DNA from 3 places in the Limnobacter sp. G6BE5S genome. Region 3 is predicted to be linked to each of the others. Evidence: predicted binding sites of a transcription regulator. Region 3 holds the regulator's gene; each other region holds the start of a gene.
What was found. Region 3 encodes HrcA, which represses chaperone genes, less so after heat shock. Its sites were predicted from a motif close to TTAGCACTCNNNNNNNNNGAGTGCTAA; they were not measured.
Positions count from the first base shown of each region.

Region 1 (5,271 bases), on a different contig from region 3:
TCAACCCACATCTTATTCAGGGAATGTACGGATTCATGCCGTGCATAGTTCTATGCACAAAGCTTATTCCGTTGTGCAGAACAGAGGCTCGAACTTACTCGGTGGGCAGGTTGGGGGTGTTGCTGGTTTGCAAAGGTGCAGGCAGGCTGCCCAAAGGGGAAGGGGCGCCCAAGGTGGAAAGCAGGCCATCCAAGGCGTCAGTCACGGGGCTCAATACTGCGTCGAGTGGGCCGGCTTCTGGCTCGGGCTCAGGCTCGGGTTCAGGCTCCGGGTTTGTGTTGGGCGGTGGGTTGCTGGCACTATTGCCTGGGTCGTTGTTGTTGCCCGATTCGGCGCTGCTGGTGGTGTCAGTGGTACTCGTGTTGTTGTCTTCGTTGTCGCTGTATATGGCGGCAGTGGCACCCAAAAATACAAGGCTTTCCAGCACGGGGTAGCCAGTGGAGTCACCGCCTTCGGCACTTGTGTCAAACAGGCCGAACAGGTCAGGCGTGTCCGTGGTGCTTGCAGCATTCTCGGGCGGTTGGCTTTCAAAATACACGCCTTGGCCGTACAGGTCGGTGGCAATCCACTGCGGTACCTGGTCCAGTGCAACCACTTCAAGATTGAATGTTGCGGCCGCACCATTTTCAATCACCAATGCGTCTTTTACACCAGTGAATTGAATAATTGCTTTGCTGGCAGGGTCGCTGACCACGCGGTCGCCCGGCAATAACATCATGCCGGGTTGCGCGGGCAGGAAAAAACCATCCCGAACCAACTGCACATTGCCGTTGACCTCGGTAATTTTTGCCTGTTGTTCAATGGACGTGGTTGCTGCGTTCATGAGCACTAAGCGTAATTGTAGGGGCCACCCACTTCAAGGGCTTTTCCAAAACTGGGCATGGCATGTATGCGTTTCACGTAGGCCGCAATTTTGGGCATGCTTTTAATGCTGTCCGCCCGGCTCATTGCAGCTTCAAGCGGAAAACTCATCATGAAGTCAGCACCCGTCATCTCGCTGCCGCAAAACCACTCATTCTTGGTCAACACGCTTTCAATGTAGGCGAACTGCTTTTCAAGATTGGGGTTGATGAAATTGCTTTTAACCTGCTTGGAAATGCCGCGCGCAATTGGCAGCACGATCGGCTTGAGCAATGCGGGTACCGGCGCGTTTTCAATTTTGTTGAACACCAGCGTCATGACCAGCGGTGGCATGGCTGTGCCCTCTGCAAAGTGCATCCAGTAGGTGTAATCGCGGTGCGCCTGTGTGCCAGCTGCGGGGCGCAATTTGCCGCCTGCCTTGTCGATCAGGTATTCCACAATGGCACCGCTTTCTGCCACGGTAATGTCGCCATCGGTAATCACGGGCGATTTCCCCAAGGGGTGAATCTTCAGCAGTTCAGGCGGGGCCAGGTAGGTTTTTGCATCACGCGCATAGCGCGTTACCTTGTAAGGCAGGCCAAGTTCTTCAAGCAACCAGATAATTCGTTGCGAGCGTGAGTGTTCCAGGTGGTGTACTTCGATCATGGTCATAAAAAAGGGCTTGTTGCCAAGCCCTTAGTGTAGGTTAGTTTTCACCCGAAATGATTACCGCTTTGTTTTAAACCTCACCGTGTTCGTACTTCAACAAGGCAGTTTTCATTTTTTTCATGGCCTGGGTTTCAATTTGGCGCACCCGTTCAGCCGATACGCCCAGCTCGGCGGCCAGGTCATGCAGGGTTTTGGCGTTGTTGCCAGCCAACCAGCGGCTGGAAATAATGCGTTGGCTGCGTTCGTCCAGGCTGGCCAGTGCCAGGTCCAACCCTTCACTGTGCAGGCGTTCCATGTTGGCGCCTTCCAGCACTTCGGTGGGTTCGGCACCCTCGGCGGCCAAATAACGCACAGGGTTGTAGCTGTTTTCCTCGCTGTCTGCGTCTACAACAGGGTCCAGGCTGAATTCATGGCCCGCCATGCGGCGTTCCATGTCGTACACGTCTTCAGGGCGTACATTCAGCTCACTGGCCACCTCGTTGATTTGGTCGGGTGACAGGGTTTGGCCGTACTTCTTGAAGCTATTCAGGTTGAAAAACAGCTTGCGGTGCGCTTTGGTGGTGATCATTTTCACCATGCGCCAGTTGCGGATAATGTATTCGTGAATTTCGGCCTTGATCCAATGCAGGGCAAAGCTGACCAGGCGCACACCACGCGACGAGTCGAATCGCTTTACAGCCTTCATCAAACCGATATTGCCTTCCTGAATCAGGTCAGCATGGGGCAAACCATAGCCCAGGTACTGGCGTGCTACGGCAACCACCAGGCGCAGGTGGCTAAGCACCAGGCGGCGGGCAGCTTCCAGGTCGTTGTCGCGCTGCAGGCGTTCGCCCAACTCCACTTCTTCCTCTTGCGTCAGCATGGGAATTTGGTGGGTGGCGGAAATGTAAGCATCCAGGTTGCCAAGCGGGCCACGGGCGACCAACGCCCATGGGTCGCGCACAGCAAGGCTGTTGCCCATGGCACGGGTGTTAGCAAGAGTTAACGCAGTGGTCATGATTGCGGTTTTCTCCGAATTAATGAACCAATTTCCAGTTAATTTTAGCACTCCTTGCTACAGAGTGCTAATCGCCCGGAAAGTTCACGAACAGCTGGCTTGACCTGACAGAAACTTTAAAGCACATTGGAATGGCGTCGGTGACCGGTGCGAGCCTTGGGCAATGCAACTATTTTTGGGTGGTACAACTGTGCAATCTTTTGGACTGATGCTATTGCTAGTCTGCATTTCTGCCTGTGCTGCGAGTACGCCACGCACAGCGGAGCAAATCTGCGCAAGCACGGAGGCCGGTGCAATGGGCCAGCTGGAATGTGAATTCAAGACGATGGTGTTTGAAGTGAAAACCGAGATCAAGGAGTTCAAGATTCTCGGTGAGGTGCATCAAATCAAGAAAATCGAACTGGTCGATCCCGAGGGGGCTCGCATGAAGCTTACCGAGCTGGCGAAGAAGTATGTCGAATTTAAAACGATCCGGATCTTGATGCCGGGGACCATGGTCACCATGGAGTACCTGGAGGATCGCATTAACTTTCAGTTCGATGAGCAGGGCATGCCCAAAAGTGTGACACGTGGATGACAAAAAATCACTGCGCACCGTGGGCATTAATTTGAAGTAATAGTTGAAGCAGAGGTTGTAATGAAGTACTCGGCAATTCTCGGTGTTGCAATGGTGACATTCAGCGCCTACGCACTTTCGGTTGATGTGTGGGCACAAACAGTCAAGACGAAATCCAAAACGATAGCAACTGAAAGTGCAGACGCCGCAAGGCCACTTGTGCCCGAAGAAAAGATTCTTTTTCTCGAGCTGGCAGACGAGAGCTTGCGGGTTCTTCCCAATGAGGCAAGTCAACCTTTGGTTAAAAAGGTATTGGCCGATACAAAAATCAATGCTGCAGTGGGCGGGCGACTACTCAAAAGATTCTGGGTGGTTAATGCAAAGGACATGCGTACTACGGCAGACCGGGCTCAAGTTCTCAAGCTGCTTCGCGCAAACTCTTCGGTGCGTTCGGTGTCCGAGAACCGAATTTACAAGCCTTTTATTTTCAATGACCCGGGATATCCCAATCAAAAAAATCTATACACCGGCGCGAATCAGACATCGAGCCCTGTGTACGACTCTGAATTTGTAAAGCTGCTGGAGCGCACGCCATCTAGCGCAGAGTCGATGGTTCGGGTTGCCGTTCTCGACACGGGTATTGCACCAGCCCCAGATTTAAATAATCAGTTTGATGTCGAAGCGAATTTTGTGGAAGGTGTTGATTACGATTTCAACAATGAGCGCTTTGTCAGCAACAGTGCACTATTTGCCGATGCAACCGAACCCGCCACATCTGGCGCAAATGGCGGTGAGCCTTTTTATCACGGCAGTAAAGTTCAATCGCTGATTAATGCAGCGGCTGACAACAGCAGCGGAATCGTTGGAATGGACCGTGAGCTTAGGGTCAGTCAAATTCGCGTGTTGAGTGACAGCGGTGGGGACTCCGTCAGCGTCATGTTCGGGGTGCTGTGGTCAGTTGGCCTGTACGACAGGTTTGTGGTTGAGTCGGGCGAAGATCCAAACTTTGAGTTTTTTGCGCGTTTGCCCCCCAACAACAATCCGGCCAATGTGGTTAACCTGTCATTGGGGGGTAATTCAAGCTGTTCCTCTTTTGAGCAGGCTGCCATTGATTTTGTATTGAACAACAGCAGTACCTTGATCGTAGCTGCCGCTGGCAACAGCGCGCTGTACGGTGAACAAGTGCCTTTCGCGCCAGCCAATTGCAACGGTGTCATTTCGGTGGGCGCATCAACCACACGTTTTGGCGATGCGTCATACGGCAATGTAAGCCCCGCGTTGATTACGTCTACATTGGGTGGTGAACCCAGTGTGGGAGACAACCTGCCTTTGACCGAGCCCAGCATTTTAAGGTCCATGAATGGCGTCAGTTTCGCTTCAGGAACCAGTTTTGCAACCCCTTTGGTCAGTGGTGTTCTGGCTACCGCGCTTCGACTGGGTCTCAGTGAAGGGGTCACCTCGGCCAGCCTCATTCAAGCGCTGAAAGACACCGGCCATGAGTTTCAGGATCCTGAATCCTACTGCGTTCAAATTAGCGATCCCGTGAATAATCCGCGACCCTGCGGCACCATTCTGAATACATCAGCATTTCTGTTGGCGGTGACTGGTGTTGACATTAGTGGCACAACAACTTCACCACCAGCGTCCGACGAAGTTGTTGAGCCTGCGCCTGACGAGGACACCTCAAGCAACCAGCCCATTAGCGATGGTGGTGAACTGCCCTCTGAACCAGAGGAATCCAACCCAACAGAAACAGCCAGTTTTCAGTTCTCTGGCACAGTCAATAACGTCGATGCGTCTTCAATTGGTCTGGTGGCCAATGATCCCGCTGTGGATCCCTCAAGCTACTCTGTGTCGTTTGCACGGGACAGCAGTAGTTTTGTGATCAACCTCTCAATTCCGGGTGTTTATCGTTTGAGCTTCGAGGCGGATCGGGTGAGCGAAAGCTCGGAAGTTCAAGCGGCCTCTGCGGGTCAAACACTTTTTGTGAGCGACGTGACTCTGGACTCGGACTCTCGCCAAATTACCGCAACCGACCCGATGGCTCAGGAAACTGCGGATGGTTCGCCTTCCTCTGGAACCACCGCATCATCAGGCGGTGGGGGCGGCGGTGGCGCAATTAACCTAATGGGCTTGCTGGGCATGTTACTGCTGCTGGGCATCGCGAAATTTAGCGGGCCCCAGAAATTTCAACTTTGAACTCCTGTAC
Region 1 is NZ_JBZFLM010000001.1:243,650-248,920, reverse strand. Features, by position in the region: gene ACVL1J_RS01205 (FecR family protein) at 95-823, opposite strand; gene ACVL1J_RS01200 (glutathione S-transferase) at 829-1,506, opposite strand; gene rpoH (RNA polymerase sigma factor RpoH) at 1,580-2,506, opposite strand; gene ACVL1J_RS01190 (I78 family peptidase inhibitor) at 2,715-3,083, shown strand; gene ACVL1J_RS01185 (S8 family serine peptidase) at 3,144-5,261, shown strand.
Region 1: rpoH (RNA polymerase sigma factor RpoH) is a predicted target of HrcA. The motif match lies at 2,551-2,577, and genes of this name have one in related genera.

Region 2 (5,271 bases), on a different contig from region 3:
TTCAGCCATGTCGTCGATGAAAACACACCCAAGGGGATTGCGGCACTGGAATTCAAGAGGCTTGCTGAAGAACGCACTCGCGGACGAGTAAAGGTAGAGGTTTACCCAAATTCTTCACTGTACAAGGACCGAGAAGAGCTCGAGGCTCTTCAGTTGGGTGCGGTGCAAATGCTGGCGCCTTCACTGGCCAAATTTGGGCAATTGGGCATGCGTGATTTCGAGGTATTTGACCTGCCATACATTTTCCCGAACCGCCAGGTTCTTAAAACCGTAACCCAAGGCGACATTGGACGACAGCTTCTGGCCCAGCTTGAAGACCGCGGAATTTTGGGGCTCGCGTACTGGGACAACGGTTTTAAGGTGATGAGTGCAAATACACCACTGCGCCTGCCAGAGGATTTGAAAGGCAAACGAATGCGCATTCAACCGTCCCGAGTGCTGGAGGCCCAAATGGAAGCGCTGGGCGCTACACCCATTCCGCTGGCGTTTTCAGATGTGCACACCGCACTGGAAACGGGTTTGGTAGATGGCACTGAAAACCCGCCTTCCAATCTTTATTCGAAGAAAATGCATGAAGTTCAGAAATACGTTGCCGTAACCAACCACGGCTACCTGGGCTATGCCGTGATTGTGAACCGCAAATTCTGGAATAGCTTGCCTGCAGACATACGCACCACACTGGAAAAATGCATGGTCGATGCCACACGCAAAAACGATGACGAGGCGGAAAAACTCAATACCCAGGCTTTGAACAAAGTAAAGGAATCGAAGAACACCAAAGTTACAATTCTGAGCAGCGCTGAAATCGAGTTGTGGCGCAAGGCACTTGAACCTGTTCACCGTCGCATGGAAAGCCGAATCAGCAAAGAGTTGATCAGCAGCATTCGCAAGGCTGCTGCTGAACAAGCTGCCGCGACACCCAGCGGCTCACGTTAAGAATCAGGACTCGGCGCCAACCAGCTTTTGGCGTGCCACTTCCAGAAATTGCTCGGGCTCGGGCCGAACCCGGTAATTTGAAGTTTGGTCTGAATACACAATTCGACCGTGTTTGTTGATGATCAACACCGTGGGCAGTACCGTGTCTTCGCCATGTCCCAGCCAATTCATGCCAAACGGCACACCGTTTTCATGCATCAACTTCAGTTTCTTGCTGGCCTTGAATTCGGTATCAACAAAAAATTTCATGGGTACTTTAAAGCGCTTGGCCAGTTCCTGGGTTTTCGATTCGGGCTGCGGGCTGATCAAGGCGACTTTCACACCCAAGCGATCAAGCTCAATATAGCGCCCGGCCACTTCGCCAATTTGTGTCATGCACAAGGGGCACCAGTTACCTCGGTAGAACATGAGAAGCCAGGCCGAGCCTTTGAATTGCTCACTCGAAAAACTCTCCCCCTCCAATGTTTGAAGCTGAAACACAGGTAATTTTTCACCTTCTTTTAGCTCTGCATTGCTACGCTCGCCCAAATTGGAATACCAGAAAATATAGGCAATGCTGCCAAAGAAAATCAGATTTCCAATCACAAGTGGCCACGGATCGGATTCCATTGCAGGATCGGTAAGCACCAACGCAATGCCCATCAAATTGCTGGCCATAAGGAAATGGAGGTTGCGGGACGTACGCGCCCTGCGTCTCATGAACATCCACACGAACAAATAAAAATTGGGTAAGGCCAATACAAAGACACCGATCCAGCCGGGGCCCAGTGGGCTATGCCAACTCATGGTGGCCACGTGCAGCAAACTGAGGTTGATCAGGATGAGAAACAGGACAATAAAAACTGACTTGGCTTTGTTCATTCTTTGGGATGCAAGGTTAAATCGACCTCTAGTGTAAACAAAAGTGACTGACACCCCGCTTGCAGGCAACTTTTTTTCACCCCTCCCCTTGAAATACCTTCCCCCCGCCCCTATTATTAGCACTCGATGACGTTGAGTGCTAACAACACATCCGTCAGTTTCTCTAAGCAATTCTTTTTAAAAGACAAATTTAGGAGTGGTATCCATGAACATTCGTCCGTTGCATGATCGCGTGATCGTGAAGCGTCTCGAGAGCGAGCGCACTACAGCCTCTGGCATCGTGATTCCAGAAGCAGCCGCCGAGAAGCCAGATCAAGGTGAAGTGATTGCAGTAGGCCCAGGCAAGCGCGACGACAGCGGCAAGCTGATCGCGATGGATGTGCAAGTAGGCCAGCGCGTTCTGTTCGGCAAATACGCCGGTCAAGCCATCAAGGTAGATGGCAAGGAAGTGCTGGTTATGCGCGAAGAAGACATCATGGGCGTGATTGAAGCCTAATTACACTGAATTCAAGAGGAAGATTAATCATGGCAGCTAAAGAAGTATTTTTCGGCGATGACGCACGCAGCCGTATGGTGCGTGGCGTAAACATATTGGCCAACGCAGTGAAAGTAACCCTAGGCCCACGTGGCCGCAACGTGGTACTTGAGCGTTCATTCGGCTCCCCCACCATCACCAAAGACGGTGTTTCCGTGGCCAAAGAAATCGAACTGAAAGACAAGTTCGAAAACATGGGCGCACAAATGGTGAAAGAAGTTGCTTCACGCACTTCCGACAACGCTGGTGACGGTACAACAACCGCCACGGTTCTGGCACAAGCCATTGTTAAAGAAGGCATGAAGTTCGTGACCGCCGGCATGAACCCAATGGACTTGAAGCGCGGTATCGACAAGGCAGTAACTGCCGCAATCGTTGAATTGCGCGCCTTGTCCAAGCCCTGCGCAACGACCAAGGCAATTGCTCAGGTTGGCTCCATTTCTGCCAACAGCGACGAATCCATCGGCAACATCATTGCCGAAGCCATGGAAAAAGTAGGCAAGGAAGGCGTCATTACCGTTGAAGACGGCAAGAGCCTGGACAACGAACTGGACGTGGTTGAAGGCATGCAGTTCGACCGCGGTTACCTGAGCCCCTACTTCATCAACAACCAGGAAAAGCAGGTTGTTGCACTGGACAACCCATTCGTGCTGTTGCACGACAAGAAAATCAGCAACATCCGTGACTTGCTGCCCACATTGGAACAAGTGGCCAAAGCTGGTCGCCCACTGTTGATTATTGCTGAAGACATCGAAGGCGAAGCCTTGGCAACTTTGGTTGTTAACAACATTCGCGGCATTTTGAAAACTTGTGCAGTGAAGGCACCTGGCTTTGGCGACCGCCGCAAAGCCATGCTGGAAGACATCGCCATTTTGACTGGCGGCGTTGTAATTGCTGAAGAAACCGGCATGAGCCTGGAAACTGTAACCCTGGAACACCTGGGCCAGGCCAAGCGCATTGAAGTGGGCAAAGAAAACACCATCATTATCGACGGTGCTGGCGAAGGCGCAAACATCGAAGCGCGCGTGAAGCAGATTCGCGGCCAAATCGAAGAGTCTTCTTCTGACTACGACCGTGAAAAACTGCAAGAACGTGTGGCCAAGTTGGCCGGCGGTGTTGCGGTAATCAAGGTTGGCGCAGCCACTGAAGTTGAAATGAAAGAAAAGAAAGCACGCGTTGAAGACGCCCTGCACGCAACACGCGCAGCGGTGGAAGAAGGCATTGTGCCAGGCGGCGGTGTGGCATTGCTGCGCGCTCGTGCGAAGATTGAAGGCTTGAAGGGTTCAAACCCAGACCAGGACGCAGGCATCAAGATTGTTCTGCGCGCCATGGAAGAGCCACTGCGCATGATCGTGACCAACGCAGGTGAGGAATCATCTGTTGTGGCCAACAACGTGATGGGCGGCGAAGGCAACTACGGTTACAACGCAGCCACTGGCGAGTACGGCGACATGGTTGACATGGGTGTTTTGGATCCAACCAAGGTTACCCGCACTGCATTGCAAAACGCAGCGTCAATTGCTTCGTTGATGTTGACCACCGATTGCATGGTTGCTGATGCAGCGGATGACAAGCCTTCAGCACCTGACATGGGTGGCATGGGCGGAATGGGTGGTATGGGCGGCATGGGCGGCATGGGCATGTAATTGCTACTACCGAGCATTACTTGCTTGCAAACAAAACGCCAGTCCAGAACAAGTCGGACTGGCGTTTTTTTATGCCACCTTGAATTTCTCGCACTGTGCGTTCAACTGTGAAAACGCGCCGGTCAGGTCAAGCAGTGATTTTCGAATTTCGCCAACACAATTGGCATTTTCTTCGGACATGGCTGCGTATTTCTCAATCTGAATTGACAACTGGCTGGAAGCCGAACGCTGTTCGGACAAGGAATTGGTTACCTCAGAGGCCAACACCTTCACATCACCAGCTCGTTGCTTGATAGCGCCCATCAAATCCCGGGTTTGATTCATTCGACTCAAACTTGAACTCACTTTGACTGCCCAACCGGTCATTTCCGTCACCACATTCTGAGTACCCTTCTGAATGGTACCCACCATTTGCTCAATTTCAGAGGTGGACTGCGTGGTGCGCTCTGCCAGCCGCCTGACCTCGTCAGCCACCACGGCAAATCCGCGGCCTTGCTCGCCAGCGCGCGCTGCTTCAATGGCCGCATTCAACGCAAGCAAATTGGTTTGCTCAGCAATTTCCTCAATTACCGAAATAATCTGGCTGATTTGGTCAGATTGAGCACCCAATTCATGCACGGTGTTGCTCAATTTTTCTGCGCCTTGGGCAGTTTGCTCAACATCGCTTGATGTGCTCACCACAAGCGCCAAGCCTGATTCGGACTCTGAGCTAGAGCCTTCTGCGGCCAATTTGGTTTGCTCTGCCACATCAAACAACTGCACAATGTTGGCCGACATTTCTTCAATGCCTGCTGCCATTACTGCACTGGAATTGGATTGCTCAACTGCTGAATCATCCACCACGGAAAGCTGCTGACGAATGGTATTAAGGCTGGTTTCCGCCGCTGCCGTTCGCTCTCGAATATCCCGAACCAGTTCCATCAAACTCAAACGCATTTTCTCAAAGGCCGCGACCACGCTGCTCGATTCGTATTTCAAGTTAGCCATGTCACTGCACTGCAAATCGCCAGAGGCGATTTTGCGGGCTTGCTCGGCCAAAAAATCCGGTTCGACACCCAAACTTCTTTTTACTGAACGGGCATAAAGCATCAAACTGCCACAGAGGAATATCAATGTGGCTAGCATGCCGCCGTACAGGGTATACAGGAGACTGTTTGTTTCGGAATGAATTTGAGTAGTCAATGCTTTAATTGCCGCCGCTTGAGCCTGCAAGCCTTGCTCTTCGATGGTCAAACCGGCCTTCACCACAGGTCGATCAATTCCATTAACCATTTTGTCGAGGTCGCGATACTG
Region 2 is NZ_JBZFLM010000005.1:221,469-226,739, reverse strand. Features, by position in the region: gene ACVL1J_RS10785 (TRAP transporter substrate-binding protein) at 1-936, shown strand, start outside; gene ACVL1J_RS10780 (peroxiredoxin family protein) at 940-1,797, opposite strand; gene ACVL1J_RS10775 (co-chaperone GroES) at 2,003-2,293, shown strand; gene groL (chaperonin GroEL) at 2,323-3,978, shown strand; gene ACVL1J_RS10765 (methyl-accepting chemotaxis protein) at 4,048-5,271, opposite strand, start outside.
Region 2: ACVL1J_RS10775 (co-chaperone GroES) is a predicted target of HrcA. The motif match lies at 1,914-1,940, and genes of this name have one in related genera.

Region 3 (5,271 bases):
TTTTGTCGGTGTAGGGCTCAAGCCACTTGGCTTTGCCAAACCGGCTTTGAAAGGTAACCCGGTAATTGCCTTTTTCCAGCCCCAATTCTTCACCGAGCAACCGTGCGGTTTTATAACATTCGCAGTGATAGGGGTCGCCTTTCAGCAAAGTCATTTCTGGCACACCATGAAAGCTGAACAGCAACACATCGCCCTGATCAAAATTGGGTTTGCCATTGGCTAGCCAGTGTTTGCGCACGCTTTCAGCAAGGGCATGAATATAAGCGGGGTGGTCATGGTAGTGCTTTACCAATCGCAATTCGGGGATATTGCGCACGGGCTTGGCCCAATCGAATACGGCGTCGAATACCGAAGCTGTGGTGGCCGCCGCATACTGAGGATACAAAGGAAACACCAGCACCCGGTCGTAGCCGTCTTTGCGAAGCTGATCCATTCGGCTTGCCACAGAGGGATTGCCGTAACGCATGGCCAAATCAACCCGAACGTCCCAGCGTCGAGCCTTGAATGCCTCGCTCAGAACTTTCACTTGGCGCTTGCCGATCGCCAGCAGCGGCGAACCTTCATCGGTCCACACGGTGGCGTATTTGGCCGCTGATTTCTTGGGGCGAAGCTGCAAAATAATGCAGTTCAAAATAATCCACCAGATCAACCTGGGAATCTCAACCACGCGCGGGTCTGATAAAAACTCTTTCAAGTAGCGACGCAGGGACGGCGTGTCTGCGTTGTCCGGGGTGCCTAGGTTGACGAGTAAAACCGCGGTTTTCTGGGGCGTGCCGTGACGAAATGGGGCTTCGGTGCGCATGGGTACTACCTATTGAACATCAAGCCTGAAAGTATACCCAAAGCTGGCTGTCGGGGTGGCTCGCCCTACTCTGGATCCGACAAAGCCGATGACACCAGCTTCGATGTGATGTCCACAATCGGAATCAATCGTTCGTAGGCCATGCGTGTCGGGCCGATCACCCCCAAGGTGCCCACCACCTCACCATTGACATGGTAAGGCGCTGAAATCACACTCATTTCCTCCATCGGCACCAGGCTTGAATCGCCACCGATGAAAATTTGCACTCCCTCAGCGCGATTTGAACTTTCAAGTAGACGCAGCAAGGCTGTTCGCTGTTCAAACACACCGAACATCTTTTTCAGCCTTTCCATGTTGGTCGATAAATCCGACACGTCCAACAATTTGCGTTCGCCAGAAAGCAAGACCCCGTCAGACTGACTTTCCTCAGCTTCCGTGCCTGCATTCACCGCAGCCTGCATTAACTTGCTGATGTCCTGGCTAATTTGATGCAACTCTTCCGACAACCTTTGTTTGGCCTGCTGGAAACTCAAACCCGCGAAATGCTGGTTGAAAAAGTTCGCAGCCATGGTCAATTCGCTTTGGGTGTAAGGCTTTTCAACAATCAGGATACGGTTTTGCACATCCCCATCGGGCGTCACGATAATTAGCAACACCTTTCGATCAGACAAACTCAAAAATTCAACATGACGAAACAGTGCCGCTTTTCTCGGTGCGGTAATAACCCCGGCAAACGACGAAAGGCTGGACAGCAAATTCACCGCCTTGTTCAGAACGCGGTTGGGGTCCTCACGCTGGATACCACCACTCAAAGCGGTTTGAACATCGATCGCCAAGGGTTTTACCGTGAGTAAAGAATCCACAAACATACGGTAACCCTGCGGCGTGGGCATTCGGCCTGCCGAAGTGTGTGGCGAGACCACCAGGCGCAATTCCTCGAGATCCGCCATCACATTGCGAATGGTTGCAGGACTCAAATCCAGTGTGGAGTACTTGGACAATGCCCTTGAACCCACCGGGATGCCCTCTGTGATGTACCTTTCAACCAATGTTTTCAATATGGAACGGGCGCGTTCGTCTATCATCAATGTCACTTCAAATGCGTGTTGCGATACGATTGGGTCTCAGGCTTCACTTTACGACAAAAACAGGGAATCAAGAATGCCGAAACAGAAAGGGATGTGCATTGCTGTGTTTGCCAAACATGGCGCCTCCCCAAAACAGGCCATTTGGCGAAGCGTTGTTGACTTGCTGGCCGCCAATGCATTCCACGTACTGGTTTGCGATTCCATGTTAAGTGGAAGTTCGTCAAAAAACTCGAAGCCTGAATATGATCAAGCCAATTTCGAATTTGCGAATTTGTCCCTGATCAAGAAAAAAGCAAAAATTGCAGTCATTATTGGCGGTGACGGCACTTTTTTGGGCACGGCCCGAGAACTGGCCGATTCCAACATTCCCTTGATTGGAATTAATCAAGGACGCCTGGGTTTTCTCACTGACATTCGCCTGGACGATATCGACCCCACATTGATTGACACCATCAACGGGCAGTCTGTGTCAGAAAACCGCGCCTACCTTGAGGGTCAAATTTTAAGGCAAGGCAAAGTCGTTGAGAATCACATTGCCCTGAACGACATTGTGATCAGCCGTGGCATTGTGGGCGGCATGGTTGAGCTGCGTGTAGAGGTAGACGGCACGTTTATGTACGACTTGCGCGCAGACGGACTGATTATCTCGACGCCAACAGGCTCAACTGCGTATGCACTTTCAGCCGATGGCCCCATACTTCACCCTAGCCTCGCTGGCCTGCTGATTGTGCCGGTGGCTCCGCATGCGCTGACCAATCGCCCCATTGCCCTGCCCCAACACAGCACCATTAACATCATTGTGACGGGCGGCAAGCAAACCGGCGTGCACTTTGACATGCAGTTCAACGGTCGAGCAAAAGTAGGTGACCAAATTCGGATTAAGGTGTCACCACACCCCATCCGGCTTTTGCACCCGGCACGCTATGATTATTTTGCAATGTTGAGGCAAAAACTGCACTGGAGTGCAAGCCCCACAGAAGCCCCCCACAAAACTCGAGGACTTAGAGACAGCGGCCATGCTAAGTAGTTTGACCATTCAGGATTTCGTTATCGTCGACAAACTCGACTTGCACTTTGAACCAGGCATGTCTGTGCTGTCTGGTGAAACCGGCGCTGGCAAATCAATTTTGATTGATGCCCTGTCGCTTTGCCTGGGCGCGCGTGCTGATGCATCACAGGTTCGCGAAGGTTGTGAGCGCGCCAATATCACTGCGGTGTTCGAGATTAACCCCGCCGCCAAAGCCATTCTCGATGAGCAATCGATTGACTGCAGCGAGGGCGAAATGCACTTGCGACGTGCCATTGAATCGAATGGCCGATCCAAGGCTTATATCAATGGCACACCCGTGCCTGCCAGCACACTGAAAGAGTTGTCCGAAACCTTGATCGACATTCATGGTCAACATGCTTTTCAAACGCTGGCTAAGCCGGGTGAGCAACTTCGCCTGCTCGATGACTTCGGTCAGCACAGCGCCCTGGTTCAGGCCACCGCGCAAACTTATTCTGTGTTGAAAAATGCGGAAAAGGCGCTGAAGCAAGCTCAGAGTAGTCAGGAAGACAGGGCCGCACGCATCGAAAACCTGCAATGGAAACTAGACTCGTTAAGCAAAGTAGCCCCAAAAGCAGGCGAATGGGAAGTTCTAAGCAGCGATTTTGACCGTTTAAGCCATGGCGCAGAATTGATCGAGGGCACCCAACATGCAAGTGACGTGCTGTCACAAAATGAAAATGCCCTGCTCGACCAACTTACCCACATAATCGAAAAACTAAGCCACTTAAGTACCCGCGACCCGGCTCTTGAGGGCGTAGTGAAAACGCTATCCGAAGGCGAAATACTGGTTCGAGAGGCCAGCTACGATTTGGGCCACTACTTGAAACACAGCGATCTTGATCCAGACACCTTGGCCGAAGTCGAAGCACGCATGTCGCTTTGGCATGAAACGGCAAGGAAACTACGCATTCAACCGGAAACACTGCACACTGAAATGGAAAGTGTTCAAGCAGAGATCAAAGGACTCGAAGAAGGTTTCGATCTTGAAAAGCTTCAGAAAGAACTCAATGCAGCCCGCCAAGCCTATGAAAAACTGGCCAACGAATTAAATAAAGCACGCAAAAACGCAGCGCAAACCCTGTCCACACGGGTTACAGAATCGATGCAAACACTGAGTATGCAAGGGGGTGTTTTTGTGGTGGATGTCGCCAAGGGCGAACCCTCCCCCAAGGGCAGTGACCAAATCGAGTTCCGCGTGGCCGGGCACCCTGGCGTGACACCCCAAGCCATCCAAAAAGTCGCATCGGGTGGTGAACTGGCGCGAATCAGCCTGGCGATTACCGTCAACACTGTTGAAAGCACCCCCGTTCCTACTTTGATTTTTGATGAAGTGGACAGCGGCATTGGCGGTGCGGTGGCTGAAACCGTGGGGCGCTACCTGCGCCTTTTGGCCAAAAACAAACAGGTGCTGTGTGTTACCCATTTGCCCCAGGTGGCAGCACAAGGCCACAATCACTTCCAGGTCAGCAAAGACATTTCAGCGCAAACAACACGCTCGAAAATTGTGCAACTGGAAGCCAAGGCACGGGTAGAAGAAATTGCAAGAATGCTGGGTGGACAGATAATCACCGAGGCCACGCGCACTGCTGCGCATGAAATGATCGTCTCGGCCAACAATTGATTTGATTTGGGAAAACCTTACTTGCGTCGGTTCTCGCAGTCTTTTTTGGTGCAGGAGCCGTACAGGGAAAGTGCGTGGTCATGCAACTCGAACCCACGGTCCTTGGCAATCATATTTTGGCGACGCTCGATTTCTTCGTCAAAAAACTCAACCACCTTGCCGCATTGCACGCACACCAAATGGTCATGGTGAGCACCTTCATTGAGCTCAAACACCGACTTGCCAGTCTCAAAATGTTGGCGAGCCAGTAAACCGGCCTGTTCAAACTGCGTTAGAACACGGTAAACAGTGGCCAAGCCAATGTCCAGGTCTTCTTGTAGCAATAGCTTGTAAACGTCTTCAGCGCTCAGGTGGCGATGTTGCCCGCTCTGGAACAATTCCAGAATTTTCATCCGCGGCAGCGTTGCCTTTAAACCAATGCTTTTTAGATCCGTTGCTGTAGTCATGAGTTTGGTACCATTCTGAGGCTTAATCGAGTTCAAGTAGCTTATGATAACGCCTTTGCAGGACATGTTAGCGCACCGAATAAGGTACTCTGTTCCCACTTCACATGCGAATTCACAAAACAATGCGTATTTTACGACTGAATTTGATTCTTTGCTCGACCTTGGCCCTAGGGGTTTCCGCGTGTTCATTCATTCCGGACAACTACGTGCCCTCTTTTGTCAAACCCTACAAGTTTGATATTCAACAAGGCAACTTCGTTACC
Region 3 is NZ_JBZFLM010000002.1:100,883-106,153, reverse strand. Features, by position in the region: gene hemH (ferrochelatase) at 1-802, opposite strand, end outside; gene hrcA (heat-inducible transcriptional repressor HrcA) at 868-1,884, opposite strand; gene ACVL1J_RS03725 (NAD(+)/NADH kinase) at 1,964-2,917, shown strand; gene recN (DNA repair protein RecN) at 2,907-4,562, shown strand; gene fur (ferric iron uptake transcriptional regulator) at 4,580-5,008, opposite strand; gene ACVL1J_RS03710 (outer membrane protein assembly factor BamE domain-containing protein) at 5,131-5,271, shown strand, end outside.